DNA from 4 places in the Burkholderia sp. LMU1-1-1.1 genome. Region 1 is predicted to be linked to each of the others. Evidence: predicted binding sites of a transcription regulator. Region 1 holds the regulator's gene; each other region holds the start of a gene.
What was found. The regulator FNR, encoded in region 1, switches genes on or off when oxygen is low (the NO sensors DNR and NnrR bind a similar motif). The targets are predictions, from matches to a motif close to TTGATNNNNATCAA.

Region 1 (7,214 bases):
CGCGCCGGAGTCGACCTCGTCGGCCTGCCAGCCCCAGGCCCGGATCAGCTTGGCGATCAGTTCGCGGCTGGTGCGGCTGTCGTCGGCCACCAGCAGGCGCAGCTCGCCCAGCGCCGGCTTGCGGCGCTCCTCGGGCCGCTCCGGCAACACGTCGAAGGGCAGGCTGAAGAAGAAGCTCGAGCCCTGCCCCGGCGTGCTGTGGACGGCGATCTGGCCGCCCATCAATTCGATCAGCCGCTTGGTGATGGCCAGGCCCAGGCCGGTGCCGCCGAAGCGCCGCGTGATGCTCTGGTCGCCCTGCGAGAAGGCGTTGAACAACTGCGCCAGCTGGTGCTCGGTCATGCCGATGCCGGTGTCGCGCACCTCGAAGCGCAGCAGCGCGCCGTGCTCGTCGCGCGCGTCCAGCTCGACGCCGACCACCACCTCGCCCTGCTCGGTGAACTTGATGGCGTTGCCGGCCAGGTTGACCAGGATTTGCTGCAGCCGCATCGAATCGCCGCGCAGCCGCTTGGGCACCGACGGTTCGACGCTGATGGCCAGCTCCAGTTCCTTGTCGCCGGCGTTCATCGTCATCATCGTCGCCAGCGAGTTCATGGTGTCGTCCAGGCTGAACTCGACCGGCGACAGCTCCATGTGGCGCGCCTCGATTTTCGAGAAGTCGAGCACGTCGTTGAGGATGCCCAGCAGCGACTGTCCGGACACCTTGACCATGTTCAGGTACTTGCGCTGCTGGGTGGTCAAGGTGGTGTTGCCCAGCAGGTAGGCCATGCCCAGCACCGCGTTCATCGGCGTGCGGATCTCGTGGCTCATGTTGGCCACGAACTCGCTCTTGGCGCGGTTGGCCGCCTCGGCGCGGTCGCGCTCCTTCTCCAGCTCCTGGGCGCGCGCCTCGACCTCGAGCTGCAGGCGGCGCCGCTCGGTGATGTCGGAGATGACGGCCAGCACCTTGGTGCCCTGGTCGGTGCGCACCGCGCTCAGGTTGATTTCGACCGGGAACTCGCTGCCGTCGCGGCGCAGGCCGAACAGCGTGGTGGCGCCGCCCATGCGCACCGGCTCGGCGCTGAGGCGGTCGGCGAAGAACTTGACGCGGTGCGCGGCGTGCTGTGCGCGCAGCGCCGCCGGCACCAGGGTCTCGAGCGGCTGGCCGAGGATGTCGTCGCGGGCGTAGCCGAAGCGCCGCTCGGCCTCGCGGTTGAAGGTTTCGATGCGGCCGTCGACGCCGACCACGACGATCGCGTTGGGGGCGAACTCGACCAGGCTTTGCAGGCGCGCGTCGGCCGCCAGCCGGTCGCGCATCAGGTTGTTGAAGGCGGCCGTCAGCTGGCCGACCTCGTCGTCGGCGCGCACCGGCAGCGGCGCGAAGTGGGTGGCGTCGCCGCGCATGGCGACGATGGCGTCGCGCAGCTTGATGAGCGGCGCCAGCAGCCGCAAGGTGAGCCAGCCGATCAGCAGCGCCGCCAGGATCGACGCCACCATGCTCCACACCAGCACGCGCGAGAGCACGCCGTCGAAGGGCTCGAAGGCCTCCTCCGCCGGCAGCGAGGCGGCCAGTATCCAGTCGACCGACTTGAGCGCCTTGTAGCTGTTGAGGGCGCGCTCGCCGTCGCCGTTGATGCTGTCGACGGTGCCCTCGAAGCCGTCGCGCAGCGCGCGCGTGGTGGCGGGGTTGGCGCCGGGCTGGCGCGGCTGCAGCAGGCGGCTGGCGTCCGGATGCAGCACGTAGACCGGATGGTCGCCGCGCGTGAGGGCGAAGAAGTAGCCGCTGTGGCCGATCTTGGCGGTGCGCAGGTGGCCCAGCACGTTGTCCTTGTACAGGCGCAGCACGCCGATGAGCACGCACACCACCTCGCCGTTGGCGTTGAGTACCGGCGCCACCATTTGCACGATCGGTTGCTTGTTGGACTTGCCGATCACCGGTTCGGCGATCAGCGGTTTGCGCGTGCGCATCACGGTGCGGAAGTAGGCGCGGTCGGAGGCGTCGATGCCGACCCGGCCGGGCTGGGCCGGGATGTCGGCGACCACCATGCCCTGCGGGCTGAGCACCAGCAGATCGTCGAACAGCGCCAGCACGGCGCGGTCCTGGTAGTAGGCGCGCAGCCGCTCGGTGGAGCCGGCCAGCTCGATCGGCTGATGGTGCGCCGACAAGGCGATGATGTCGAGCAGCATGCTCAGCTTGTCGTCGAGTTCCTCGGCGGTGCGGCCGATCAGCGCCGTTTGCTGGGTGAAAAGTACCTTGGTGAAATCCGCCTTCATGCGTTGCATCTGAACCACGGTCACCAGCGCGATCATCAGGATCGACGTGATGCTGGTCGCCAGCGCAACTTTAGCCTTGATGCCAAGTGGCTTCATTTCATCCTTGTCGGGCGGGTCGGACATGAGTTGGAGAACCACAGGCGGAGTTTATCGCGCCGCGCTTGGGAATTCTCCTATCAATGCCCGACCTTGGCAACAGTATTAACGCCGTGCGGCGGCGATGATCACGTCGGCGACTTTTTGCGGCTGCGACAGCATCGGCACGTGGCTCGCTTTCAGCGTGATAGTGGTGGCGTTGATTTTCTTCGCGAACGCTTGCTGCAAGGCCGGATCGATCATGCGGTCTTCCGAGGCGGCGATGTAGTAGTTCGCCTTGTTTCTCCAGGCCGCCACGGTGGTCTTGTCGGCGAAGGCCTTGGCGGCGATCGGGCCCTGGGTGGCGGCGATCAGCGCGGCGGTGGCCGGCGGCACGTCCTGGGCGAAGTTGGTGGCGACCGATTCGGCGGGCAGCCACAGGAAACCGCTGGCGTCGGCTTGCAAGGTGGGGACGCCCGGCGGCACGGCGTAGCCCTTGCCCAGTTCGCCGCTGGCCTGGCCTTCCGACGGTGCGAACGCGGCCACGTAGACCAGCGCCTTGACCTTGTCGCTGGTGCCCGCCTCGGTGATCACGGTGCCGCCCCACGAGTGGCCGACCAGCACCACTTTACCGGTTTGCGCGTCGATCACGCGCTGGGCGGCGGCGACGTCGTCCGCCAGCGAGGTCAGCGGGTTTTGCACGGCCACCACCTTCAAGCCCTTGGCTTGCAGCAGAGGGATGACTTTCTCCCAGCTGGAACCGTCGGCGAAGGCGCCGTGCACCAGCACCACGGTGGTGTCGGCGGCCGGCGTGGCGGCTTGGGCGGTCAGGACGGTGGCGGCCAGCAGGGCGGAGGCGATGATCGAGCGTTTCATGGTGATTCCTTTCGAGGTTGGTTGTTTGCGATTAAATAGTGTGCTACTTGCTTGAGTTGAACTATAGCGAACAATCGAATAGTGCGCAAGTTAAATTTGCGCGAATGTCGAAATATTTTGCGGGGAAGGCGCCGCCGGCGAAAAGTCGCTTGCAGCCAGCAAGTTCGCTGACGGGGCGAATACCTGATCGGCGCGCTGCGACATCGCCCACAACGGCGACTAATGGTCTACACTGGCGGCATGATAAGAGACCTTCCCTCACTGGTGCTGCCCGGCGCCACCATCGACATCCTCAAGGCAAGTTGCGCCAACTGCAGCATGCACCAGCTGTGTCTGCCGATGGGCTTGGGCAACGAAGACATGGACCGGCTCGACGAGATCATCGGCCGCCGCCGCAAGGTCGCGCGGGGCGCCACCTTGTTCCGCATCGGCGATCCGTTCGTGAACCTGTACGCGATCCGGCTCGGGCATTTCAAGACCTACCAAGTCAACCGCGAGGGCGCCGAGCAGATCACCGGTTTCCAGATGGCGGGCGAGCTGCTGGGCATGGACGCCATCAGCACCGACCTGCACCATTGCACCGCCGTCGCGCTGGAAGACAGCGAGGTGTGCGAGATTCCTTTCGGCAGCCTGCAACAGCTGCTGGCCGACATGCCGACCCTGCTGCGGCACTTCCACCGTATGATGAGCCAGGAGATCACGCGCGAGCAAAGCGTCATGCTCCTGCTGGGCAATATGCAGGCCACGCAGCGCTTCGCCGCCTTCCTGGTCAACCTGTCGTCGCGCTACGAGGCGCGCGGCTACTCGCCCAACACCTTCCAGCTGCGCATGTCTCGCGAAGAGATCGGCAACTACCTCGGCCTGACGATCGAAAGCATCAGCCGCCTGCTGTCGAAGTTCAAGAAGGAAGGCCTGCTGCGCGTGAGCAACCGCGAAATCGAACTGCTCGATCCGCCCATGCTCAAGGCCATCACGGCCGGCACCCAGACCTGCCATTAGCGGCGGAATGACCACGTGGATCCACGATTGCGGTCGGTTCCCCGGCCAAAATCAGCATCCAACCACGGGGTTATTCGGCACGCAGGGTGACGCTGCGCTGCGCCGGCCAGCTCCAGGCGCCGGCCAGGCGCCAGTCGCGTTTTTCGCCTTCCACCAGCACCACCCAGCGGCTGCGCTCGAGCATCGGCAGATTGATCTGGAAGGCGCCGAATTCATCCGGCCGCACCACCAGCTGGATATCCTTGGCCGGCAACGTGGCATGCGACAGGCGCACGAACAATCGTTCCGTCTTGCCGTGGTCGTCGCTATCGCGGCGCAGCTGGCCGGCCAGGATGCCTTGCGTGGCGTCGTAACCGATCGACAGCGACAACCCCAGCGCGCTGGCCACGCGGTCGCGCCGCAAGTCCTGGTTGATGGCCTTGCCCTGCTTGTAGTAGTCGCCCACCACCAGCGCGTCCTGCCGCGTGAAGGCGAGGTAGCCGGTGTAGACGCCGGCGACGATGACGATCGCCGGTCCGGCCATCAGCAGCCACGGCCAGCGCTGCCTCCACCACGGCGTCACCGTGGCATGCGATATCGATACGGTCATGGCGTTCTCCTTAGCGCGGTACGATGAATACCGCGTCCTCCTTCACATGCAGCGACGGGTCGTCGACCGACGTCAGCTCGACGGCGATCTTGTTCGAGCCCGGATGGGCGGCGCCGTGCGCCGTGCGCAGCCGGATCGGATGCGCCTTGGTTTCGGTGGCCTCGACCCGCACCAGCTCCGGCGTCACCTGCGACAAGGTGGCGATACCGCTGACACGGATGCGGTAGGTCTGCGCCCGCTCGGAGGTGTTCATGATCTGCAGCCGGTAGACGTTTTCGATCATGCCGTCCTCGACCTCGCGGCCCATGGCGCCACGGTCGCGGATCACGTCCAGCTTGAGCGGCACCCGCAGGTACAGCGCGGTGCCGACGGCGGCCACGATCAACGCCAGGATGGCGGCGTAGATCTGCACGCGCGGACGCAGCGTGCGCCGGCGGATCTGCGTCGGCGTGTAGTGCATGGTCATGGCGCGCTCGGTGCTGTAGCGGATCAGGCCGCGCGGCAGGCCGATCTTGTCCATGACGCCGTTGCAGGCGTCGACGCAGGCGGCGCAGCCTATGCATTCGTATTGCAGGCCGTTGCGGATGTCGATGCCGGTCGGACACACCTGCACGCACATCGAGCAGTCGATGCAGTCGCCGCCCTTGCCGGCCGCTTTCTTCGACAGCGGCATGCGCGGCTCGCCCCGCTCGCCCGAATAGGTGATGATCAGCGTGTCGCGGTCGAACATCGAGCTCTGGAAGCGGGCGTACGGGCACATGTACTTGCACACCTGCTCGCGCATCCAGCCGGCGTTGCCGTAGGTGGCGAAGCTGTAGAACACCACCCAGAACCATTCCCACGGGCCGAAGTTCAACGTCAGCACCTCTTCGGCCAGCAATTTGATCGGCGTGAAATAGCCGACGAAGGTGAAGCCGGTCCACAGCGCCACCGCGCCCCAGGCCAGGTGCTTGGCGCTCTTTTTCGCGAATTTGGCGGCCGACGGCGGCTGGCGGTCGAGCGCCATGCGCGCGCTGCGCTTGCCTTCGATCTTGCGCTCTATCCACAGGAAGATTTCGGTGTACACCGTTTGCGGACAGGCGAAGCCGCACCAGACGCGCCCCGCCACCGCCGTCGCCAGGAACAGCAGATAGGCGCAGATGATCAGCAGCGCGGCCAGGTAGATGAAATCCTGCGGCCACAACACCAGGCCGAAGATGTAGAACTTGCGCGCGCCCAGGTCGAACAACAGGGCCTGGCGGCCGTTCCATTGCAGCCACGGCGTGCAATAGAACGCCAGTTGCGTCAGCCAGACGAACAGCCAGCGCAGCCGGGCATAGCGGCCCGAGGCCTCGCGCGGGTAGATCTCCTCCCGCGCGGCGTACATGTGGACGACTTGTGATTCGGGTGCGCTCATAGTGTTCGACGCTTATTCCGACGCGGCCGTGGCGGCGACCGCGGGGACGGCCGGAGCGGTTGGCGCGGGCGACGATTCCGGCGCGTTGACGTCGTTCGACAAGCTCCAGACATACGCCGCCAGCACGTGCACCTTGGCGTCGCCGAGGAAGTCCTCGAACGCCGGCATGGTGGCGTTGCGGCCCTTGCGGATGGTTTCCATCACGGTCTCGGCGCTGCCGCCGAACAGCCAGATCTTGTCGGTCAGGTTGGGCGCGCCGAGCGTCTGGTTGCCGGTGCCGCCGGCGCTGTGGCAGGCCATGCAGGCGCCGAACTTGCCCTTGCCGAACACCGCCTTGATCGGATCGGCGGTCGAGCCGGACAGGCTGAGCACGTAGTGGGCGACGTTTTCCACATCCTTGTCGGAGCCGAGCGCGGCGCCCATCGGCGGCATCACGCCCATGCGTCCGCGCAGGATCGATTCCTTGATGGTTTCCGGCGCGCCGCCGAACAGCCAGTCCTTGTCGGTCAGGTTGGGAAAGCCCTTGTTGCCGCGCGCGTCCGAACCGTGGCACTGCGCGCAGTAGGTCAGGAACAGGCGCTGGCCGATGGCGTGCGCCTTCGGATCGGCGGCGACCTTTTTGAGGTCCTGCTTCTGGTATTGCGCGAACAGCGGACCGTACTCCGATTCCGCCTGCTTCAGCTCGGCCTGGTACTGGCCGGACGATTTCCAGCCCAGCTTGCCCGCGTAGGTGCCCAGGCCCGGATACAGGAACAGATAAGCCAGCGCGAACACGATGGTGATGTAGAACAGCCACATCCACCAGCGCGGCATCGGCGTGTTCAGTTCGGTCAAATCCTCGTCCCAGGTGTGGCCGGTGGTGCCGACCTTGCCGTCCTTGCCCTTGGCCAGCTTGACCTTGGCCTGCGAGTACAGCAGGATGCCGCAGCCGGCGATGCCGAGCAGGGTCAGCACGACGATGTACATGTCCCAGAAACCGTTGGTGAAATCAGCCATGGCCGTTCTCCCGGTCGGGATGGTCGAGGT
Region 2 (7,214 bases), on a different contig from region 1:
CAGCGCTACAAGTTGCAGAAGTAAGTCAGTCCGCCGGCGCGGTCTTTTTGACCGCGCCGAACAGCGCCGCGACCATCGGATCGCGGCGCACCACCACCGCGCTGGCGCGCAGCGGGTAGATGGTGTCGTCGATCAGCCGGTGGATACGGTTGCCTTCGCGGCTGATGGTCGTGCTTAGCGTGGGGCCGTCGTAGATGTCTTGTGCCAGTTGTTCCATAATTTTCCTTCTGTTGCGTTCGCTTGAATTCTCCTGAAACACGTAGGGTGGATTAGCGTAGCGTAATCGGCCATGCATGCGCCGTCGGCGGCTCATCGATGGCCGATTACGGCGTTCCGCCTAATCCGCCCTACATGTTCCTCGGTATTTCTGGATTCCCGTGTCGTGGTTGCCATTGTCGCTTCGCCCGGCGTTGCCGCGCCATCGGCAAAAAGGACTAGGCGGCGCTCTGCATCCGCTGCCGCAGCCGCGCCGCCATGCACAGGTTGAGCCACAGCCCGATGCATGCCAGGCACATCAACGCCGCCGCCGGCCGCGCCAGCAATGGCTGGTAGCAGGCGCCCAGCAACAGCAGCAGTGCGCTTACGTGCCCGGCCAATTGCCACCTGGCGCGCCGCTCGGGAATGATCTTGTGCACCGCCGGCAGCTTGCGGCCGCTGACGGCCATCTCCTCCTGCAAGTGGTACCAGGCGAGGAACGGGACGATCTTGTACAGCATGCCGTTGATCGCCGACAGCGCGAAGCCGGCGATCAGCAGCACGCCCAGCGCCAAAGGCGTGGCGTTCGATACTTCATCCCGTGGCCACAGCCACAAACCCAGTGCGGTCGCCAGGCTGGCCATGGCCACGCGCCAGTACAGCGTGGTCGGATCGCCCTGTGGCCGCTTGCGGCGCGCCAGCATGTACAGCGTGGTGCCGGCGAACAACGCGTACCCCGCCGCCAGCAAGATCAGGCACAACTGGTGGAACAGCAGCCCGGCGCCGGGCAGCCCGCTCGACAGCGAGGCCCCCGCCAGCAGCAGGAACAGCCACGTGGTGTAGGAACCGGTCAAGAACGAAGGGTAGGGCTCGGTCAGCATAAACATCGGCACAACCTGGAAGGCAACAGCGATCACCAGCAGTCCCACCCAGCCGAGCAGGCCCCACATCGCGTGCAGGTCCGTCATAGGGATCAGCGGCAACTGCGCAGCCTTCGGCCAGGCGAAGGCGCCGGCCAGCATGCCGCCCAGCGTGGCAGTCAGCACCAGCGCCGTCAGCGCCAGCCGGATGCCGGCCACCACCGCGCCGGAACCGCTGGCGTGCGGGCGCCACATGCCAACCGTGCAGGCGCCCAGGAACAGCAGCAACGACGCCAGCAGCGCCGCCATCGCCAGCGCGAACAGCGCCGGCAGCCCGGACCAGAAGGCGTAGGCGAGCAGCAGCGTGCCGGCGCTCAAACCGACGTGCACCGCCGTGCCGACCCGGCCCACGTGGGGAACGGTGATGCCGGCCACCACCGGCAACATTTGCAGCAACGCGCCGATCATCGTCATGCTCAGGCAACCGAGCACCATCAAATGCGTCAGCGCCAAAGTCAGCGGCGACCAGCGCGTCAGCAGCGCGGCTTCGCCCTGCCACATCAGCAGGCCGGCGGCCAGCGCGGCGAAAAGCGGGGCGGTGAGAAAGTAGCGCAGCGGCAGCGACAGCGAAGGGTTGTTGTCGAACGAGAGCGCGCGGCGCGGTGCGGCGGCAGCCTTCACGCGTCACCGCCATCGGGCACCTGCCATATCAGCACTTCGTAGCGCGTCTCGAGCGGCGTGGTGCGGTGCGCGAAGCCGTAGCGGCGCAGCACCTGGTACAGCGGGATCGGATCGCGGTCGATCAGCACGCGCAGCCGCTCGTCGGGGCCGAGCGTGTCCAATGCTTCGAGGATGTGCTGCATTGGTTGCGGCGGTTCCAGTCCGCCGACATCGAGCTGGCGTACGCTGCCGCCGTGTGCGTTGTGCATCTTGTCGTCCTCGGTTATGTGCTGGACGGCATTGTCCCATCCGCCCAAGCACAATTTCTTTGATGCACATCAAGGATTCCGGGCTTGACGGCGCGATACAGTTCGTCCGCCATCCGGCATCGACTTTTTCGCCTTATCCCTTCTTATGATCCATGCTGAATCCCCCGTTTCCGCCGCGCCGCCGATCGAGCTGGTGTGCCCGGCCGGCAGCCTGCCGGCGCTCAAGGCCGCCGTCGACCTGGGCGCCGATTGCGTCTATCTCGGCTTTCGTGACGCCACCAATGCGCGCAACTTCGCCGGCCTCAATTTCGACGACGCCGCCATCGCCCAGGGCATCGCCTACGCGCACGCGCGCGGCCGCAAGGTGTTGCTGGCACTGAACACCTATCCGCAGCCGGAGACGAGCGCGCTTTGGCGCGGCGCCATCGACCGCGCGGCCGCCGCCGGCATCGACGCCGTCATCCTCGCCGACCCCGGCCTGATGCGCTACGCCGCCGACCACTATCCCGCGCTGCGCCTGCACCTGTCGGTGCAGGGCTCGGCCACCAACGCCGAGGCGATCAATTTCTACCACCGCCAGTTCGGCATCGCCCGCGCGGTGCTGCCGCGCGTGCTGTCGCTGGCGCAGGTCGAGCATGTTGTCAACCACACCGACGTCGAGATCGAGGTGTTCGGCTTCGGCAGCCTGTGCGTGATGGTCGAGGGCCGCTGCGCGCTGTCGTCATATGTGACCGGCGAGTCGCCCAACACCCACGGCGTCTGCTCGCCGGCCAAGGCGGTGCGCTGGCAGCAAAACCCGCGCGGCCTGGAATCGCGCCTGAACGGCGTGCTGATCGACCGCTACACGCCGCAGGAGAACGCCAGCTATCCCACCTTGTGCAAGGGCCGCTTCGAGGTCAACGATGAGACCTATTACGCGGTCGAGGAACCGACCAGCCTGAACACCCTGGAACTGCTGCCGCAACTGCTGGCGATGGGCGTGCGCGCGGTCAAGATCGAAGGCCGGCAGCGCAGCCCAGCTTACGTGGCGCAGGTCACGCGCGTGTGGCGCGAGGCGCTCGACCAGTGCCTGCACAACGCCGCGCGCTACGCCGTCAAGCCGGGCTGGATGGCCGAACTGAACACGCTGGCCGAGGGCCAGCAGCACACCTTGGGCGCGTATCACCGCGCCTGGAAATGACGACATGAACAACGGAGAAACTATGCTCAAACTGGCCCTGGGACCGCTGCTGTACTACTGGCCGCGCGAGAAGGTGATGGCGTTTTACGAAGAGGTCGCGGCCTCGCCGGTGGACATCGTGTACCTGGGCGAGACGGTCTGCTCGCGCCGCCACGAACTGCGCGCCGCCGACTGGCTGGCGCTGGGCGCGATGCTGGAGGCCGAAGGCAAGGAAGTGGTGATGTCGACCCTGGCGCTGATCGAGTCGAGCGCTGACGTCACGGCGCTGCGCCGGCTGACGGCCAACGGCCACTTTACCGTCGAGGCCAGCGACATGGGTGCGGTGCAGCTGCTGTCCGGGCAGGCGCCGTTCGTCGCCGGGCCGCACCTGAACATCTACAATCCGCCGACGTTGTCGCTGCTGGCCGGGCTGGGTGCGCGGCGCTGGGTCATGCCGCTGGAAATGGGCCGCGACGGTTTGCGGCACATGCAGCGGGAACGCCCGCCCGGCATCGAGACCGAGGTGTTCGGCTTCGGCCGCATGCCGCTGGCGTTCTCGGCGCGCTGCTTTACGGCGCGCAACCGCAATCTGCCCAAGGACGACTGCCGCTTCAGCTGCATCGAGCATCCGGACGGCCTGGTCATGCGCACCCGCGAGAAGCAGGATTTCCTGGTGCTCAATGGCATCCAGAGCCAGTCGGCGCTGGTCTACAACCTGCTGGGCGAGTTGGAGCAGTTGCGTGGGCTGGACGTCGATGTGGTGCGGCTTAGTCCGCAGTCTCAGCACATGGACAAGATCATCGGCGCGTTCGACGCCGTGCGGCGTGGCACGGCGCCGGCGGCGGCCAGCGCGCGCATGATGGCGCCGCTGTTGCCGGCGCCGGCTTGTAACGGTTATTGGTACGGGAAACCCGGGCTTGAGCATTTGACGGAGGCTGCGGTATGACGCCGGGCACTTCACATATTGCCGGCGGCGGGCAGGCGCCGTCGTCCCTGCCGCCCGTGCTGGGCGCGTTGGGGCGGCGTTTGCCGGCCTGGCCCGGATCGCTGCTGTGCGTGGCGGCGCTTAACCTGGTGCTGCGCCCGTATTTGCCCGGCGACGTGCGCGCCAGTTTGCGCGGCAAGCACTTGCGGTTGCATGTCAGGGATGCGGGTGTCGGGTTTGATTTTACCTGGCGGGACACGGGGTTCGCGGCTTTGCGGGCGGGGCCTGTGCCGGATCTGGAGATCGGGGCGTGTGCGCGGGATTTTGTCGCGCTGGCGCGGCGCGAACAGGACCCGGATACGCTGTTCTTCTCGCGGCGGTTGTCGATGGAGGGGGATACGGAGCTTGGGCTGCTGGTGAAGAATACGCTGGACGCGGTCGATGTGCCGGTGACGGAGTTGGGCAGGCAGGCGTTGGTGCGGTTGGTGAGGTCGCTGCCTGGGGTGCGGGCGAAGACGGTTTGATGTTCGTGATTTTCGTATGTCGCATTTCGTAGGGCGGATTAGGCGGAACGCCGTAATCCGCCATTTATAAGCCGCCAACGGCGCATGCATGGCGGATTACGCTTCGCTAATCCGCCCTACGTGATTTTAGAAGAAAGCTAGTGCTGGCGGGCATCAGTGGCTGCGGCGTATCGCGAAGCGCGGGAACATCGGCGCGATTTTCGCCAGCGTGTCCTCGCCGGGATAGCCGGCGATGGCGTCGCTCACCAGCGCTTCGTTGTCGCAGCCGGTGGCGCGGAACTCTTGCAGCACGTAGTTGGTGACACCCATGTCGGCGAGCGTTGTGGCCAGTTCCACCAGCACCGCTGGTGGTAGTTGGGCCGGGTGCACCGTGGTGCGGCACTCGTAGTCGACGCCGCTGGCGAGGATCGCTTCGACGCTCTCGCGCGCCGGCTCGCCGCTACCGGCGACGCCGGTGATATCGACATAGCGGCCGAACGGCGCCTTGACGTCGAATCCTACCCAATCCAGTGCCGGCAGCAACTTCCTCAACCTGTCCGGATAGATGCAAGCGGTCTCCAGGCCGACCTTGAAGCCCAGCGTGCGCACCTGCTCGATGGCCCCGCCCAGCGCCGGGTCCATCGTGGCCTCGCCGCCGCAGAACACCACCGCGTCGAGCAGGCCGACGCGCCGTTCCAGCCCCGCTAGCAGCGCGCTCCACGACAGCGGACTGTCGCGGGTGCGCTCCTGCAGGTGCGGGTTATGGCAATAACCGCAGCGCCACGGGCAGCCCTGCACGAACACCACCGCCGACAGCTGGCCGGGATAATCGGTGGTGCTGAACGGCGTGTAGCCGCCCACCTTGAGCGGTCTGCCGTCCATGTCAGGGCGCCTTGACGGCCGCTTCGCGGAAGTAGGTGCGTTCGTGGAACTCGCCTTGCTTGCCGGTGTTGAAGGAGGAGACCGGGCGGTGGTAGCCCATCACGCGGGTCCAGATTTCGCAGGGCTGGCGCTCGGCGTCGGTTAGTTCTGGAGCTGTCGGGACGACTGCATCATTCATAATAATTCCTTTCTGACGGTTGAGAAAACGGGGAGACACGTAGGGCGGATTAGGCGGAACGCCGTAATCGGCCATCGATGAGCCGCCGCGGGCGCACGCATTGGCCGATTACGCTTCGCTAATCCGCCCTACGTGGCACAGCGGCTGAGCTGCTTTCGCGCCAACAAATCGGCGTCGCACTTCGGACAAAACTTGTGGCTGCCGTTCAGGTAGCCGTGCTTGGGGCAGATCGAGAACGTCGGCGTGACCGTGATATACGGCAGCCCGAAACGCCCCAGCGCGCGCCGCACCAGCGTGCGGCAGGCATCCGCGCTCGACAGCGCCTCCGTCATATACAGATGCAGCACCGTGCCGCCGGTGTATTTGCGCTGCAGCTCGTCCTGCTGCTCCAGCGCCTCGAATGGATCGTCGGTATAACCCACCGGCAGCTGCGACGAGTTGGTGTAGTAAGGCATCTGCTCCGTGCCGGCCTGGCGGATGTCCGGATAGCGTTTGCGGTCCTCCTTGGCGAAGCGGTAGGTCGTGCCTTCGGCCGGCGTCGCCTCCAGGTTGTACATATGGCCAGTCTGCTCCTGGAACTCGATCATGCGCGCGCGCACATGGTCGAGCAGCCGCAGCGCGAAGGCGCGGCCCCACGGCGTGGTGATGTCGTGCCGTCCGTCGGGATCGAAGTTGCGGATCATCTCGTTCACGCCGTTCACGCCCAGGGTCGAGAAGTGGTTGCGCAGCGTGCCCAGATAGCGCTTGGTGTACGGGAACAGGCCGTTGTCCATGTGCCGCTGGATCACCTTGCGCTTGATCTCCAGGCTGTCGCGTCCCAGTTCCAGCAGCCGGTCCAGTGCCTCCAGCAGCGCCGTCTCGTCGCCCCGATGCAGGTAGCCCAGGCGCGCGCAGTTGATCGTCACCACGCCGAGCGATCCGGTCTGCTCGGCAGAGCCGAACAAGCCGTTGCCGCGCTTGAGCAGTTCGCGCAGGTCCAGCTGCAGGCGGCAGCACATCGACCGTATCATGTTCGGCTTCAGTTCCGAGTTGATGAAGTTCTGGAAGTAGGGCAGGCCGTAGCGCGCCGTCATCTCGAACAGCAGCTCGGCGTTGGGACTGTCCCACGCGAAGTCCTCGGTGATGTTGTAGGTCGGGATGGGGAAGGTGAACGCGCGTCCCCTGGCGTCGCCGGTCATCATGATCTCGATGTAGGCGCGGTTGATCATGTCCATCTCTTGCTGCAGGTCGCCGTATGCGAACGGCATCGCTTCGCCGGCGATGTGCGGGATCTGTTCGCGCAAATCCTCGGGACAGACCCAGTCGAAGGTCAGGTTGGTGAACGGCGTCTGCGTGCCCCAGCGCGACGGCACGTTGAGGTTGTAGATCAGCTCCTGCATGTACTGCTTGACGTCGGCGTAGCCCAGGCTGTCCTTGCGCACATACGGCGCCATGTAGGTGTCGAAGGAGCTGAAGGCCTGCGCCCCCGCCCATTCGTTCTGCAAGGTGCCGAGGAAGTTGACGATCTGTCCGATGGCGCTCGACATGTGGCGTGGCGGGCTCGATTCGACCTTGCCCGGCACGCCGTTCAGTCCTTCGTTGAG
Region 3 (7,214 bases), on a different contig from region 1:
GGAAAGCCACATCGAGCCCGCCGCCGTCGTAGAAATCGAACTGGTAGGGCTGGTCGATGACGGCGTCCGCGTTGGTGGCCGCGCCGAAATTCAAGCCGCCGGCGGGCAGGCCTCCGATGACGCCCGGTTCCGCCGTCAAGGTCACCAGGTCGAGCAGCTTCTCCTCCGCCGCGACATTGGCCACGCCCTCCGGCATGCCGATGCCGAGATTGACGACGTTGTTCGGCCGCAGTTCCATCAGGGCGCGGCGCGCGATGATTTTTCGCTCCGACAGCGGCATCGGCGCCATCGCCGACAAGGCCACGCGCAGTTCGCCGGCGAAGGCCGGGTTGTAAGGCTCGGCGAACGTCTGCATGTGATACTCGGGCTTTTCCGCCACCACCACGCAGTCGACCAGGATGCCCGGTATCTTGACCTGGCGCGGATTGAGCGTGCCGCGCTCGGCGATCCGCTCGACCTGCACGATGACGATGCCGCCGGAATTGTGCGCCGCCATCGCGATCGCCAGCGCTTCCAGCGTCAGCGCCTCGCGCTCCATGGTGACGTTGCCGTTGGCGTCGGCCGTCGTGCCGCGGATGATCCCCACGTGCAACGGCTGCGCCTTGTAGAACAGGTACTCATTGCCGCCCATGGTCGCCACCTCCACCAGCTCCTCGGTGGTGCGGTCGTTGATCTTGCCGCCGCCGTGGCGCGGATCGACAAACGTGCCGAGGCCGACGTGCGTCAGCAATCCCGGCTTGCCGGCGGCGGTGTCGCGAAACAGCTGGCTGATGACGCCTTGCGGCAGGTTGTACGCTTCGATCTTGCCGCCGATGGCCAGTTGCTGCAGCTTGGGCACCAGGCTCCAGTGGCCGCCGACCACCCGTTTGAGCATGCCCTCGTGCGCCAGGTGATTGAGGCCGCGATCCTTGCCGTCGCCCTGGCCGGCCGCGTAGACCAGGGTCAGGTCGCGCGGGTGGCCGCCGCCATCGGACGCCGGCGCCAGGAAGCGCCGCTCCAGCGCCACCGCGATATTCTCGGCGAAGCCGACGCCGACAAACCCGCCGGTGGCGATGGTGTCGCCGTCGCGTATCAGGCCGACCGCGTCGGCCGCGCTGACGATCTTGTTGCGCTGGACGGCCGGCATGCCGACGGTGGAAAAATCAAGGCTACGTCCTGGCATGATCGCCTCCGTTTTTTAGTCCGTTTCAGGATCGGTTTTATCTAATTCGGGGCCCAGCAGCAACTGCGCCGCCTCGCTCGGCAGCGCCTCCACCGTCTTGAGCTTGCGCGCCATCTGGCGGCTACGGGTTTCGGCCGATTCGATGTTCTTGGCGGCGCGCTCCAGGGTCAACTTGGTCGCGGCCAGCACATCGCCGAACTTGGCGAACTCCGTCTTCACCGCGCCCAGCACCTGCCACACTTCCGACGAGCGCTTCTCCAGCGCCAGCGTGCGGAAGCCCATCTGCAGGCTGTTGAGCAGCGCCGACAAGGTCGACGGCCCGGCGATGCTGATGCGGTGGATACGCTGCAGTTCATCGGCCAGCCCCGGACGGCGCATCACTTCCGCGTACAGCCCCTCGGTCGGCAGGAACAGGATGGCGAAGTCGGTGGTGTGCGGCGGCGACACGTATTTTTCCGAGATCGTCTTGGCCTCGCCGCGCACCGCCCGCTCCAGCTCGCGCCCGGCCAGCGCCACACCCTCGGCGTCCGCGCGGTCGGCGGCGTCCAGCAGGCGTTCGTACTGCTCCTTGGGGAACTTGGCGTCGATCGGCATCCACACCGGCGCCCCGCCCTCCACCTGGCCCGGCAGCTTGAGCGCGAATTCGACGCGCGCGCCGCTGCCGGCGATGGTCTCGACGTTCTTCGCGTACTGCTCCGGCGTGAGCACCTGCTCGAGCAGCATCTCCAGCTGCACCTCGCCCCATGTGCCGCGCGTTTTGACGTTGGTCAGCACCCGCTTCAAATCGCCGACGCCCAGCGCCAGCTGCTGCATCTCGCCCAAGCCCTGGTGGACCCGTTCGAGCCGCTCCGACACCTGCTGGAACGAGGCGGTCAGGCGCGTCTCCAGCGTCGCGTGCAGCTTCTCGTCGACGGTCTTGCGCATTTCTTCGAGACGGGCGCCGTTGTCGGCCTGCAGATCCTTGATCTTGGCCTCCAAGGTCGCGCGCACCTCCTGCATGCGCGCCGCGTTCGACTCGGTCAGCCGGGCCAGCGCCTGGTTCATGCTGTCGGCGAACTGCTTCAGGCCCCGGCTCTGCTCCTCGCGCCCGACCAGGCCTTGCGCCTGCAGCTGGCGGCGCATGTCCTCGAACTGCTGCACTGTGGCCGCGTGCGTGGTTTGGGCGGTCGTTTGCAACTGCATCCGCACCTCGCGCTCGACCCGCTCGATACGCTCGGCCAGGCCGGCGTCGGCCTGGGCGCCGCCGGCGCGCCCGCGCAGCAGCGCCACGACCTGCAGCACCAACACCATCGCCAGCGCCGCCAGCAGGACAAAAAATTCGGTCTGGGTCATGGCGTCAATCCGGCTTGTTGCGCATCCAGTCGGCGGTCTGGTAGAACGACTCCATCAGCCGCACCCGCAGCGCCTCGTCGATGCCGACGTCCTCCATCGCCCACGCCATCGCGCGCAGCCACTGGTCGCGCTCCTGGGTGCCGATGGCGAACGGCATATGCCGCATCCGCAGGCGCGGATGGCCGTGCGCTTCGATGTACAGGTCCGGCCCGCCCATCCAGCCGCTGAGGAACATGAACAGGCGCTCGCGCGCGTTGTCCAGGGTCGGCGGATGGGCCGCGCGCAGCAGCGCGAACTCGGGCTCGAGTTCCATCAGATCATAAAATCGGTCGACCATGTCGCGCACGCGCGATTCGCCGCCGATTACTTCGTAGAGGGTTTGTGGTTCAGTCATAGCCGTCATGATAACGCACCATAGCGTACGTTGCCGCACCGCGCCGCCCGTGCGGAGACGCGGACCGGCGTGCCCTACACCAGCGCCAGCCGGTTAAGGCGCCGCGTCGACGACCAGCTCTCCAGATCGACCTGCGAGCGGATATCCTCGCACGCCTGGACGATGCGCGCCAGCTGCGAACCGTCCAAACCCGAATTGAGCGTCAACCGCACCAGCGAGCGGTTCTTGGCCGTCGCAGGCGCGCAGAACATGGCGCCGTAGATGCCGTGCGTCTCCAGCAACTTGCGCAGCGCCAGCGTCTTCGGCTCGGGCCCCGGCTCCAGCGCGATGATCTGCTCGCTGCCCTCGCCGACGTTGTAGCCGAGCGCGCCCAAATCCTCGCGCAACTCCAGCGAGATCGCGTGCAGCGCGGCGCGGCGGTCGTCGGCCGCCGCCACAAAATCGATGGCGGCGTCGAACCACGCCAGCTCGTGGCCCAGCAGGCAGGAGCTGAAAATGGCCGGTCGCGATTCGGACAGGAAGTACCCTTTGAACTTGCTCGAACAGGTGATGAAGCCGGCGCGCCCGGCGAACGCCTTGGCCAGCGACGCCGTGCGGAAATGGACGCGTCCGCTCAGCCCCTGCGCCGCCACCAGCCCGGCGCCGCGCGGACCGTGCGTGCCCAGCGAATGCGATTCGTCGACGATCAGCAGGCAGCCGTGCGCTTCCGCGATCTCCACCAGCTCCCGCAGCGGCGCCAGGCTGCCGTTGGTGCTGTAGAGCGCATCGACGGCGATCAACCCGCGTCCATGGCGCGCGAGCTGCTTGCGCAGATGCTGCATGTCATTGTGCAGGAAGGACACCGGCGTCGCCCCGGCCGACTGCACGCCCTCCCACAGCGACGCATGGGCCTGCATGTCCAGGTACACCGGAATGCCTGGCGCGGCCAGGGTCTGCACCAGGCCGACATTGGCGGCCCAGCCCGATTGGGCCAGGATGCCGTCCTGCGCCCCCATCAGCGTGGCGAACTTGCGCTCCAGCCGATGCTGGGCGCTGCCCTCCTGCAAATACACGGCCGACATCAGCATTTCCCCCTGGCTGTCGCGCAGCGCGGCGATCTGCGCGCGCACCAGCGCCGGCTCGCCGCCCAGGCACAGGTAGTCGTTGCCGGCCAAAAAGACGGCGCCGCGCGGCGTCGGCTGCCAGGCATGCGGATGCTCGCCGCCCAGCAACTGCGCGATGCGGGTGACGTAATGCTCGTCCATGCGGGCGTTGACATAGTCCGGCATCGCCTGCTCGGCGGACATGGCCGAGCCATGGGAGAGCACGGCGGAATTACCACGGATGGAATTATCAGCAATAGCGGTTGACATCTTGTTATCTCCTTAGAAGTTGAAAGGTTGCTATTTGTGAATCTCATGTCGCACCTTGCAGCAATTAAAGAGTCGGAGATTGATACAGATCAACTTGTGATTTGATATGGCTAAGCACGGTTCAATTTCAGGCGATGATGCAAACTTGATACACGTCACATCGGCCATGAAGCATCCCCTGCAAGCACGCTGGAAACGTTGGCAACACGGACTGGTCCAGTCGCTGCTGCTTTATCATGGTCGTGAGGACCATGCGACCGTGCGCGTGCTGCTGCTCGCCTGCATCGGCACGGTCGGCATGCCGCTGTACTACGTGATCTGGCAGCATTTTTTTCCACAGGAATATGAAAGCCTGCCGCTGCGCATGGTCGGCATCCTGCTGTGCGCGCTGGGCCTGTTCGCGCGCCAGTTCACCCGCCGCATGCTCGACCTGTACCTGTTGGTCGCGCTGAGCTACATCTTTCCGTTCTTCTTCACCTTCATGTTCGTGATGAACCACGCCTCGGGCGTGTGGGGGGAGTCGTTGCTGATCGGCCTGGTTGTGCTGTTCCACTTCGATACCAGCCTGGCGCTGCGGGCCTATGTGATCGGTACCGCGCTGGCCTGCGCCGCCGCCGTCGCGCTCGGTGAAACCGCCACCCTGCTCAGCAAGCCGGTGCTGCAGCAACTGCCGGTGCACTGGTTCACCATCGCGGTGCTGTCGGCGGCCAAGATCAGCCGCAATGTGCTGGCGCAGGAAAAGCTGGCCGGGCTGGGCGCGGGCCTGGCCACCGTCGCCCACGAGCTGCGCACGCCGCTGACCAGCGTCGACGCCAACGTGCGCGGCCTGCTCAGGTTGTTCTCGGACATCAATGGCCGGGTGGCGGAGGACCGGCTCGGCACGATCGACGCGCTGGCCCGCATCCAGTTCGAAGTGCGGCACATGAACCACATGATCGACCTGTTCCTGCTCAGCGCCACGGCGGTGCGGCAAAACCTGCGGCCGGTCGAGACGGTGTCGATGGAAACGGTGGTCGAGGCGGTGCTCAAGCGCTACCCGTTCTCCAGCACCGCCCAGCAAAAGGTGGTCACATTGGAGGTGCGCCACAACTTCCGCTTCGCCGGCCAGGCCGAGCTGTCGGTGGTGATCCTGCTCAATCTGCTGCGCAACGCGCTCAAGGCGGTGCAGCGCGCCGGCAAGGGCCGCGTGCGCATCGTCGTCGACGGCGCCCACGAGCCGCCGCGCCTGCTGTTCATCGACACCGGCTGCGGCATCCCGGCGCCGCAGATGTCGCTGATTTTTCGTCGCTTCTACTCCTACCCGCCGCACAACGGCGCAGGGATAGGCCTCGCGCTGTGCCAGGAAATCATGGAAGCGTGGAACGCCACCATCCGCTGCGTGTCGCGCGAGAGCGCGTACGCCATCTTCGTGCTGGAGTTTCCCCAGCAGCTCTCCACTTCAAGGTGAATCCAATGCATCTGCCCGTCTACTCCCACCCGACGCTGACCGTGCTCGTCGACGACAGCGATTCCTTCCTCAAAAGCCTGTCGTTCCAGCTCGATCCCATGTTGGCGAGCAAAACCTTCCACGACACCTCGGCCGCGCTGCAATGGCTGCGCCAAAGCGAGGCCGACGACGGCGTGCTGCTGCAGGTGAACTTCGACATGCAAAACCTGACCGGCGACCAGTGCAACATCGCGCTCGACCTGGAACGCATCTACCGCATCGGCGAGCAACGCCGGCGCTTCTCCACGCCATCGGTGCTGGTGATCGATTATTCGATGCCGCAAATGAACGGGCTGGAATTTTGCGAGGCGGTCAGCCACCTGCCGTGCAAGAAGATCCTGTTCACCGGCACGGCCGATGAAAAAATCGCCGTCGGCGCCTTCAACCGCGGCCTGATCGACCGCTACATCAAGAAGAGCGACGACCACGCGCTCGACATCCTGGAAGTGGAGATCGCCGCGCTGCAGCGCAGCTATTTCGACGACAAGTCGGAAACGCTGCGCGAGCTGGTGCTGCTGCATAACTACCATTTCCTCGGCGACCCGGTGCTCGCGGGCCTGGTGCAGCACTTGATGGCGTCGATGGGATTTGTCGAGCACTACATTTTTCCGAATCCGACCGGCATCCTGTTCCTCGACAAGCATGGCAAGGCCCAGCTGATGATGATAGAGACCGAGCAAGGCATGTACGCGCAGTACGAGATCGCCCGCGACAGCGACGCGCCGCCGTCGTTGCTCGACGCATTGTTGGCGCGGCGGGTGTTGCCGTTCTTTTCGGACGCCGAGGGGGATGGGATGTATTCGCGCCAGGTCGGCGACAGCTGGCACCGCTATTGCGCGGCGCCGCAGCTGTGCCATGGGCGCGAGACGTATTATTGGGCGCTGTTCGATTTGCCGGGGCATTATTTCGACAAGCTGCCGTATGCATATGCGCAGTTTTTGAAGGAGCATGCGGCGCAGGAGCGTGTCGCCGCGTAGGGCGGATTAGGCGGAACGCCGTAATCGGCCATGCATGCGCCGCCGACGGCGCAACCATGGCCGATTACGCTGCGCTAATCCGCCCTACGTGGATCCATCGTGTAATCCGTGATGTATCCACTGGAATGTCCGTCGCGCCCCAGCCATCCGCATTACGCCTCGCGCAAGGTCTGTAACGGCGGCTGACGCAACACGTTGCGCAAGCCCAGCCAGCCACCGGCGATGGCGCACACCGCGCCGGCCACCAGTCCGACCAGCCACACCGAAGGACTGAACGCCCAGGCGAACTTGAACTGGTAGGTCGCCAACGCCCAACCCATGGCCGCCGCGCCCGTCGCCGCCAGCACACCCGACAACGCCCCGACCAGCGAGAACTCGATCAGCTGCGCCTGCGACAGCTGCTTGCGCGTCGCCCCCAGCGCGCGCAACAAACCGGACTCCCGCGTGCGCTCATCCTGCGATCCCATCAACGCCGCGTACAGCACCAGCAGCCCCGACGCCAAGGTGAAGA
Region 4 (7,214 bases), on a different contig from region 1:
GTACCTGCTTGCGCAAGCGGTACAGCAATTCCTTGGTCGAACGCTGCAGGAAGGTCGGCTCGTCGTCCGGGTCGTCGCTGAACTCCGCGTCGGCCAGGTCGGCGCTGTGGCGGAACTCGGGGAACAGCTCGAACAGCGAGCGGTCCCAGCCGTCTTCCGAGGCTTGCGCCAACGCGATCGCCAGCGGCACGACGTCGTTGTCGGACGAGGTCTGGCCGGTCAGGTACGGGCCCTTGGCGATGATCTCGCCGGCCACCTCCAGGATTTCCTTCGGCGCCATCGAGAACAGGATGGCGAAGATGGTGGCGCCGTGGTCGGTCGCCGAGGCGGCCTGCAGCAGTTCGCTGCGGCGCTCCTCGTCGTCGGTCGAGAACACCACGCCGTGCACATGCGCGAACAGCGATTCGGCGATGCGCTCCGGGTCGTCCTCGATCAGGTCGTCCTGCCAGGTCGCGGCGAAGAAGGCCAGGCTGTCGGCCCAGGCCTTCGGCGGCACCAGCAGGGTCGCCAGCGACATCTTGCCGCCGTCGAAGCCGGCCATGTGCAGCGCCGTCACTTGCGGCGGGATGTTACTCAACACTTCCACCACCGCCAGGTCGCCGAACTGGTCGGCCGCTTCGGCGAAGGCTTGCTCGGCGTGGCCCAGCGAGCCGGCCAGCACCAGTTCGGTCACTTGCTTGCTCAGCGCGGGCAGATTGCTTTTGTTTTCGTCGGACATGGTTTAATCCTCCTTGTCGAACATTTGGGCGAAGTCGTCGGTCGCGTTGTCTTCGTCCGCGACATCGTCGCCGTCGTCGTTGGCCGACAGTTGTTCCAGCGATTGGTCGTCGTCGTCCCACTTGCGCGGGTTCTTGAACAGGAAGGCGGTGATGATCGCCTGGCGCGCCAGCTCCGGCAGGTTCTCTTCCAGCGCCGCGTACATCTGTTGCGCAGCCTCGCCTTTGCACGAGGCCATCGTGAACACGCGGGCGGGGTCGCCGAACTCGTAATCCTGGGCTTCGGCCAGCAGGCCTTTCGGGTCGCTGAACTCGATGTGGTCGACCAGGGCGAAGGCCAGCATGTTGACATCCTCGATGCCGCCGCCGCTGGCGTACTCGGACACCAGCGCGTCGATCATGCGCTGGTAGTTCTTGCGGTCGGGCGGATCGCCCAGAATGCCTTCGATCTGGCCTTCCAGTTCGCGCGATTGATAGGCGAATTCGGGGTGTACTTTTCTCATTGCTTGCTTTCGTTTTTTGATGCTGTGTATATGTGTTTGGGCCGCTGGCGGAGCGTGGCCGATTACGGCGTGCCGCCTAATCTGCCCTACGTGTTTTAGTGGCCACGTCGGTCCACAGGTTCAGGCTGGCGGTAAGACGGTGCCGTGCAGGTTGAACACCGAGCGCCATAACTGGTACGCTTCCGCCTCCGAATCGATGATGATGCGGTGGTTCACGCTTTGGTTGTATTCCTCGCGCTTGACCGGGTCCGACAGGATCTCGTAGGCCTTGGTGATGCTTTTGAAGCGCGCCTCGGCGCCGGGTGCCTGGTTGCGGTCCGGGTGAAAGCGCATCGCCAGCGAACGGTATATCTTTTTGATCTCGTCTTCGGTGGCGTTAGGCGCGATACCCAGCGTGTTGTAATGATTTTCCATCTTGGAAACTCCCTGGGGCCGTTATGCCGAACAATTAAAGGCGAATTATACCCGTCGCACCAGCGGCTATCCCGGCCGGGCCGCCGCGACGCAGCATTTCCCCTCAGCCCACGGAGGGGATACGGTAAAATGCCCTTCACACGAACTCTTGCAAAGCCCACTTTTCAGATGAGCAACGAAAAAAACAGCCCAGCGCCCGCCTTACCGTCCAACTTCCTGCGCGCGATCATCGATCACGACCAGGCCGCCGGCACCCACGTGCGCGCAGGCATGCCTAGTGTAATCACCCGCTTCCCGCCCGAGCCGAACGGCTACCTGCACATCGGTCACGCCAAGTCGATCTGCCTGAACTTCGGCCTCGCGCGCGACTACCAGGGCCGCTGCAACCTGCGCTTCGACGACACCAACCCGGCCAAGGAAGAGCAGGAATACGTCGATACCATCATCGACAGCGTCAAGTGGCTGGGGTTCGACTACGACTACCCAAAGGCCGACGGCGGCGTCGAGCACCACTTGCACTACGCCAGCGACTACTTCGACCAGCTGTACGCGATGGCCGAGTACCTGATCGGCAAGGGCTATGCCTACGTCGACAGCCAGTCGGCCGATGATATGGCGGCCAATCGCGGCAATTTCAACACGCCTGGCAAGAATTCGCCGTTCCGCGACCGTCCGCGCGAGGAATCGCTGCAAATCTTCCGCGACATGAAAGCCGGCAAATACGCCGACGGCGAGCACATCCTGCGTGCCAAAATCAGCGAGGACGCCATGTCCTCGCCGAACATGAACATGCGCGACCCGGCCATCTACCGCATCCGCCACGCCCACCACGTGCGTACCGGCGACGCCTGGTGCATCTATCCGATGTACGACTACACGCACCCGATCTCGGACGCGCTGGAGAACATTACCCATTCGCTGTGCACGCTGGAATTCCAGGACCACCGCCCGTTCTACGACTGGCTGCTGGAAACACTGGCCGAAGGCGGCTTCTTCACGCTGCCGCTGCCGCGCCAGTACGAGTTCTCGCGCCTGAACCTGACCTACGTCGTCACCAGCAAGCGCAAGCTGCGCCAGCTGGTCGAGGACGGCATCGTCAGCGGCTGGGACGATCCGCGCATGCCGACCATCGTCGGCCTGCGCCGGCGCGGCTACACGCCGGAGGCGATCCAGCTGTTCTGCGAGCGCATCGGCGTGACCAAGTCCGACGGCTGGATCGACATGAGTACGCTGGAAGGCTGCCTGCGCGAGGATCTCGATCCGAAGGCGCCGCGCGCCACCGCCGTGCTGCGTCCGCTCAAGCTAATCATCGACAACTATCCCGAGGGCCAGAGCGAGGAATGCACGTCGCCGGTCCACCCGCACCACCCCGAAATGGGCGTGCGCACCTTCCCCATCACGCGCGAGCTGTGGATCGAGGAGGAGGACTTCATGGAAGTGCCGAGCAAGGGCTATTTCCGCTACTACCCGCCGATCGACGACAAGCCGGGCAGCCGCGTGCGCCTGCGCCACGGCTACGTGACCGAATGCACCGGTTTCGACAAGGATGAGAACGGCAAAGTGGTCGCTGTCCATGTCAATTACTTCCAGGACTCCAAGTCGGGCACGCCCGGTTCGGACAACTACAAGGTCAAGGGCAATATCCACTGGGTGTCCGCCGCCACCGCGCTGCAGGCCGAAGTGCGCCTGTTCGACCGCCTGTTCACCGACGCCCAGCCGGACGCCGGCGGCAAGGAATTCCTGTCGTTGCTCAATCCGAACGCCAAGGAAGTGGTCACCGCCTATCTGGAGCCGGGCATGAGCGCGGCCCTGCCGGACCAGCGTTTCCAGTTCGAACGGCACGGCTACTTCGTCGCCGACCGCGTCGACTCGAGCGCCGGCAAACCGGTGTTCAACCGCATCGTGACGCTAAAAGACAGCTTCGTCGCCAAATAAGGCTTTTGTCGACCATAAGACCGGCGCCCTCCGCGAGGAGGCGCCGGTTTTTTCATCCCCGTGCCGGAAAAGCGTCCAGGACAAATGGCGTTATTTATAAAATTACTTGACTAGCATTAGCAATATTTTCTATATTCAAGTAAGGTGGAAATCACGGAAGTTGCTTGAAAGGCAATCGGAATGGAGGTACTTCTCGCGCAGCGACAAATGTTTTCCCCGCCAAAATCCGTCTGGTGGGCGGGCATCATGCTGTCTCTGGGCGTGGGCGCGCTGTGCTATGTCGCCGCCTATAAAATGGTCGAGTACGACGCCGGCGAGCGCTTCATGCACCAGGCGCGCAACGCCCAGTACCACATCAGCTCGCGCATCGACACCTATGCGGACGTGCTGCGCGCGACGGCCAGCTACTTCGACGCCAGCGGCAAGGTCGAACGCGAAGACTTCCATCGTTTCGTGCGCGGACTGAAACTGTCGACCCAGTTCCCCGCCCTCGTCAGCATCAATTACGCCGAGTACATCACCGAAGCGCAGCGCGAGGATTTCGAAAAGGTATCGCGCCGCAGCGGCGACGGCACCCCCAACGGCTATCCCGACTATGTCATCCAGCCGACCGGCCACCGCGCCGACTATTCGGTCATCACGATGATCGAGCCGATCGCGGCGTTCCGCTGGCGGGTCGGGCTCGATATCACGCACAAACCGGCGGTGGCGCAGGCGCTGGCCAACGCGCGCGACACCGGCGAGATCAGCACGTCCGGCAAGCAGATCGACATGGACAGCTTCGGCCAGGGCGGCGGCATGGCGATCCGGCTGCCGCTGTACCGCAAGGATATGCCGCTGACCACCACCGAGGAGCGCCGCGCCGCCTACCGGGGTTCGGTCGGCATCGGCTTCAGCGTGCCGCGCCTGGTGCAGCTGGCGATGGACCAGATGCAAGTGCGCGACGTGCGCCTGCGCCTGTACGATGGCGGCGAAAGCAGCGACCGCTCATCGGCGGCGTCGGCGCCCGCCTTATTGTTCGACAACAAGGCCAACGGCGGCGACAATGTGCGCCCCGCCGACCAGTTCGGCATCGTGCTGCCGCTGACGTTCAACGGCCGCCAATGGCATGCCCATTTCAGCGCGCCCAAGGCGGCCTGGTCCAGCCGCTTCGACCTGTTCCTGCCGTGGCTGGCCATGCTGGCCGGTTTTATCGGCTCGCTGCTGTTCTACTTGCTGATCCACACGCTATCGTCGTCGCGCATGCGGGCGATCAAGATGGCCAAGGTCATGACCAAGGAACTGCGCGACAGCCAGGCCAAGCTGCAGCAGTCGCACCACAAGCTGCGCCGGCTGGCCGCGCACGCCGACCAGATCAAGGAGCAGGAGCGCAAGCGCATCGCGCGCGAGATCCATGACGACCTGGGCCAGAACCTGCTGGTGCTGCGCATCGAGGCCGACATGCTGGCCACCCGTACCCGGCACCGCCATCCGCGCCTGCACGCCCGCGCGAAAAGCACGCTCAGCCAGATCGACAGCACCATCAAAAGCGTGCGCCACATCATCAACGATCTGCGTCCTAACGTGCTGGATTTGGGCCTGAACGCCGCCGTCGAATGGCAGATCGCCCAGTTCCGCCAGCGCTCCGGCATGGTGTGCGAGCTGATCGAGCACCAGCGCGATATCCGCATCGACGACCATTGCGCCACCGCCTTCTTCCGCGTGTTGCAGGAATCGCTGAGCAATATCATCCAGCACGCGCACGCCAGCCTGGTCCGGGTGGAATTGCGGCAGGCCGGCGGCATGCTGAGCATGACCATCACCGACAACGGTGTCGGCATGCGGGCAAGCAATCGCAACAAGGTGGGGTCGTTCGGCCTGGTCGGCATCGAGGAGCGCATCAGCTTGCTCGGAGGGGTCTGCTCCATCATCGGCAGCCCCAATGCCGGCACCACGGTCGCCATCTCGGTGCCGATCGACCACGTCCCCCCGGCCTCCAACGACGATATCAACGATATCAACGACTCCGGCCACCTGACCGCCAACGTCATCGCCTGACTACCCTCCTGTTTGCCACGTCGGGACTAGGATAAGTCATCGGCGTGTAGGAATTTCCTCAATAACATTGATAAATATCAAATGTGAAGAAGCAAAGTTAGGCAAAAATCAATTGCTTCGCAATGTTTCTTAACCCGTATCAATTTAGAGGAGATGTCCATGAACATCATCAACGCCCTGGATCTGGACCCAATCAAGGTCAAGCTGATGCATAAAGAATCCGGCGAAGGCTGGTCGCTGGAACGTGCCAACGCTGTCGAGTTCGAATATCGCCGGTTCCTGACGCTGATGAAAAAATACCCCCACGAACAGACCTCGCCACTGGTCGACGTGGACACGTTCTGGCACTACCATATCCTCGACACGATGAAGTACGCCGCCGATTGCGAGGCCGTGTTCGGCTACTTCCTGCACCACTTCCCATACGTCGGCATGCGCGGCGAAGAAGACGAAGCGGCGCTGGCGCGCATTGGGCAGCGGATGAAGGAACTGTACGAAGCGGAATTCGGCGAGGACTATGTGCGTCCGGCGAAGCGCGCCTTCGAAGGCGCGACCCAAGCCAACGCCTTCTGCGGCTCGCCTGAAATGCAGGCAAATGCCTTCTGCGGCTCGCCTGAAAAACAAGCAAACGCCTTCTGTGGCTCGCCCGAGAAGCAGGCCAACGCCTTCTGCGGCTCGCCTGAAAAACAAGCAAACGCCTTCTGCGGCTCTCCCGAGAAGCAAGCCAACGCCTTCTGCGGCTCCCCTGAAAAACAAGCCAATGCCTTCTGCGGCTCACCCGAGAAGCAAGCCAACGCCTTCTGCGGCTCGCCAGAGAAGCAAGCCAATGCGTTTTGTGGTTCGCCCGAAAAACAGGCCAACGCGTTTTGTGGCAGCCCAGAAAAGCAGGCCAACGCGTTTTGCGGCTCTCCCGAAGAGAAAGTCGCATTTTGCGGCAGCCCGGAGAAAGCCGTATCCGCAAAAGTCCCCAACCAGCCCGGCCTGTTCAGCGGCCGTCCCAGCCTGAGCTAAGAAGCAACCGGCGGCGGCCACAAAACCGGGCGCCCGTCTAAACCACGTAGGGCGGATTAGCGAAGCGTAATCCGCCATCTGTGGTCCGACGGCGGCGCCAGAGGCCACCAAAATTAAGCCACGCCACCGCGCGGCATGATTAAAAAAGTGGCATACTCTGAACTCCACCGTCTTGGGAGCTCATCATGGCCGTCAACTCAGTCGCCTCAAACAGCGCCGCAGTCCAATCAACGCCGCCGCCGCGCCAGGCGGAACCGGTCCAGGCCGCGCCCAAGCCTGCCGAGCAAGCGGCGCCACCGGCACCGCCGCCGCAGCAAGCGGCAACCGCGCCCACCGTCAACAGCAACGGCCAGCGCATCGGCACGACGATCAGCACGTCAGCGTAAGCGAACCCAACCAAGGCAGGCCGATCAAAACCGGACCCACCTAAGACAACGGCGCGTCACCGAGAGGTGCGCGCCGTTGTCTTTTTTGTTGGTCGCCTATCAGGCCGCCATCAGTTCGCGCAGCTCGCGGATGCTGAAATCGCTGATCTCGTGCATACGGATCAGGATGGTCGCACCAATCGGGAGCGTGTTGTGGCGAATTTTGCTGATGA

Region 2: ubiU (ubiquinone anaerobic biosynthesis protein UbiU) is a predicted target of FNR. The motif match lies at 2,044-2,057, and genes of this name have one in related genera.
Region 3: cqsA (alpha-hydroxyketone-type quorum-sensing autoinducer synthase) is a predicted target of FNR. The motif match lies at 4,320-4,333, and genes of this name have one in related genera.
Region 4: MRBLMU1_RS17650 (glycine-rich domain-containing protein) is a predicted target of FNR. The motif match lies at 5,673-5,686, and genes of this name have one in related genera.

Annotation. Positions count from the first base shown of each region.
Region 1 is NZ_JBEGHG010000045.1:396,003-403,216, reverse strand. Features, by position in the region: gene MRBLMU1_RS25220 (response regulator) at 1-2,349, opposite strand, end outside; gene MRBLMU1_RS25215 (alpha/beta fold hydrolase) at 2,455-3,204, opposite strand; gene fnr (fumarate/nitrate reduction transcriptional regulator Fnr) at 3,445-4,203, shown strand; gene MRBLMU1_RS25205 (FixH family protein) at 4,274-4,792, opposite strand; gene ccoG (cytochrome c oxidase accessory protein CcoG) at 4,803-6,188, opposite strand; gene ccoP (cytochrome-c oxidase, cbb3-type subunit III) at 6,201-7,184, opposite strand; gene MRBLMU1_RS25190 (cbb3-type cytochrome oxidase subunit 3) at 7,177-7,214, opposite strand, start outside.
Region 2 is NZ_JBEGHG010000001.1:519,918-527,131, reverse strand. Features, by position in the region: gene MRBLMU1_RS02115 (LTA synthase family protein) at 1-24, shown strand, start outside; gene MRBLMU1_RS02110 (hypothetical protein) at 26-217, opposite strand; gene MRBLMU1_RS02105 (permease) at 435-1,736, opposite strand; gene MRBLMU1_RS02100 (DUF2249 domain-containing protein) at 1,733-1,984, opposite strand; gene ubiU (ubiquinone anaerobic biosynthesis protein UbiU) at 2,130-3,164, shown strand; gene MRBLMU1_RS02090 (U32 family peptidase) at 3,187-4,089, shown strand; gene ubiT (ubiquinone anaerobic biosynthesis accessory factor UbiT) at 4,086-4,592, shown strand; gene MRBLMU1_RS02080 (anaerobic ribonucleoside-triphosphate reductase activating protein) at 4,746-5,453, opposite strand; gene nrdD (anaerobic ribonucleoside-triphosphate reductase) at 5,455-5,631, opposite strand; gene MRBLMU1_RS02070 (ribonucleoside triphosphate reductase) at 5,760-7,214, opposite strand, start outside.
Region 3 is NZ_JBEGHG010000011.1:52,631-59,844, forward strand. Features, by position in the region: gene MRBLMU1_RS11320 (acyl CoA:acetate/3-ketoacid CoA transferase) at 1-1,162, opposite strand, end outside; gene rmuC (DNA recombination protein RmuC) at 1,178-2,494, opposite strand; gene MRBLMU1_RS11330 (group II truncated hemoglobin) at 2,499-2,897, opposite strand; gene cqsA (alpha-hydroxyketone-type quorum-sensing autoinducer synthase) at 2,963-4,240, opposite strand; gene MRBLMU1_RS11340 (sensor histidine kinase) at 4,407-5,687, shown strand; gene MRBLMU1_RS11345 (hypothetical protein) at 5,693-6,703, shown strand; gene MRBLMU1_RS11350 (ABC transporter permease) at 6,856-7,214, opposite strand, start outside.
Region 4 is NZ_JBEGHG010000020.1:46,995-54,208, forward strand. Features, by position in the region: gene MRBLMU1_RS17625 (hypothetical protein) at 1-718, opposite strand, end outside; gene MRBLMU1_RS17630 (hypothetical protein) at 722-1,219, opposite strand; gene MRBLMU1_RS17635 (DnaJ domain-containing protein) at 1,340-1,633, opposite strand; gene MRBLMU1_RS17640 (glutamine--tRNA ligase/YqeY domain fusion protein) at 1,802-3,568, shown strand; gene MRBLMU1_RS17645 (CHASE domain-containing protein) at 3,776-5,605, shown strand; gene MRBLMU1_RS17650 (glycine-rich domain-containing protein) at 5,765-6,616, shown strand; gene MRBLMU1_RS17655 (hypothetical protein) at 6,802-7,002, shown strand; gene MRBLMU1_RS17660 (hypothetical protein) at 7,102-7,214, opposite strand, start outside.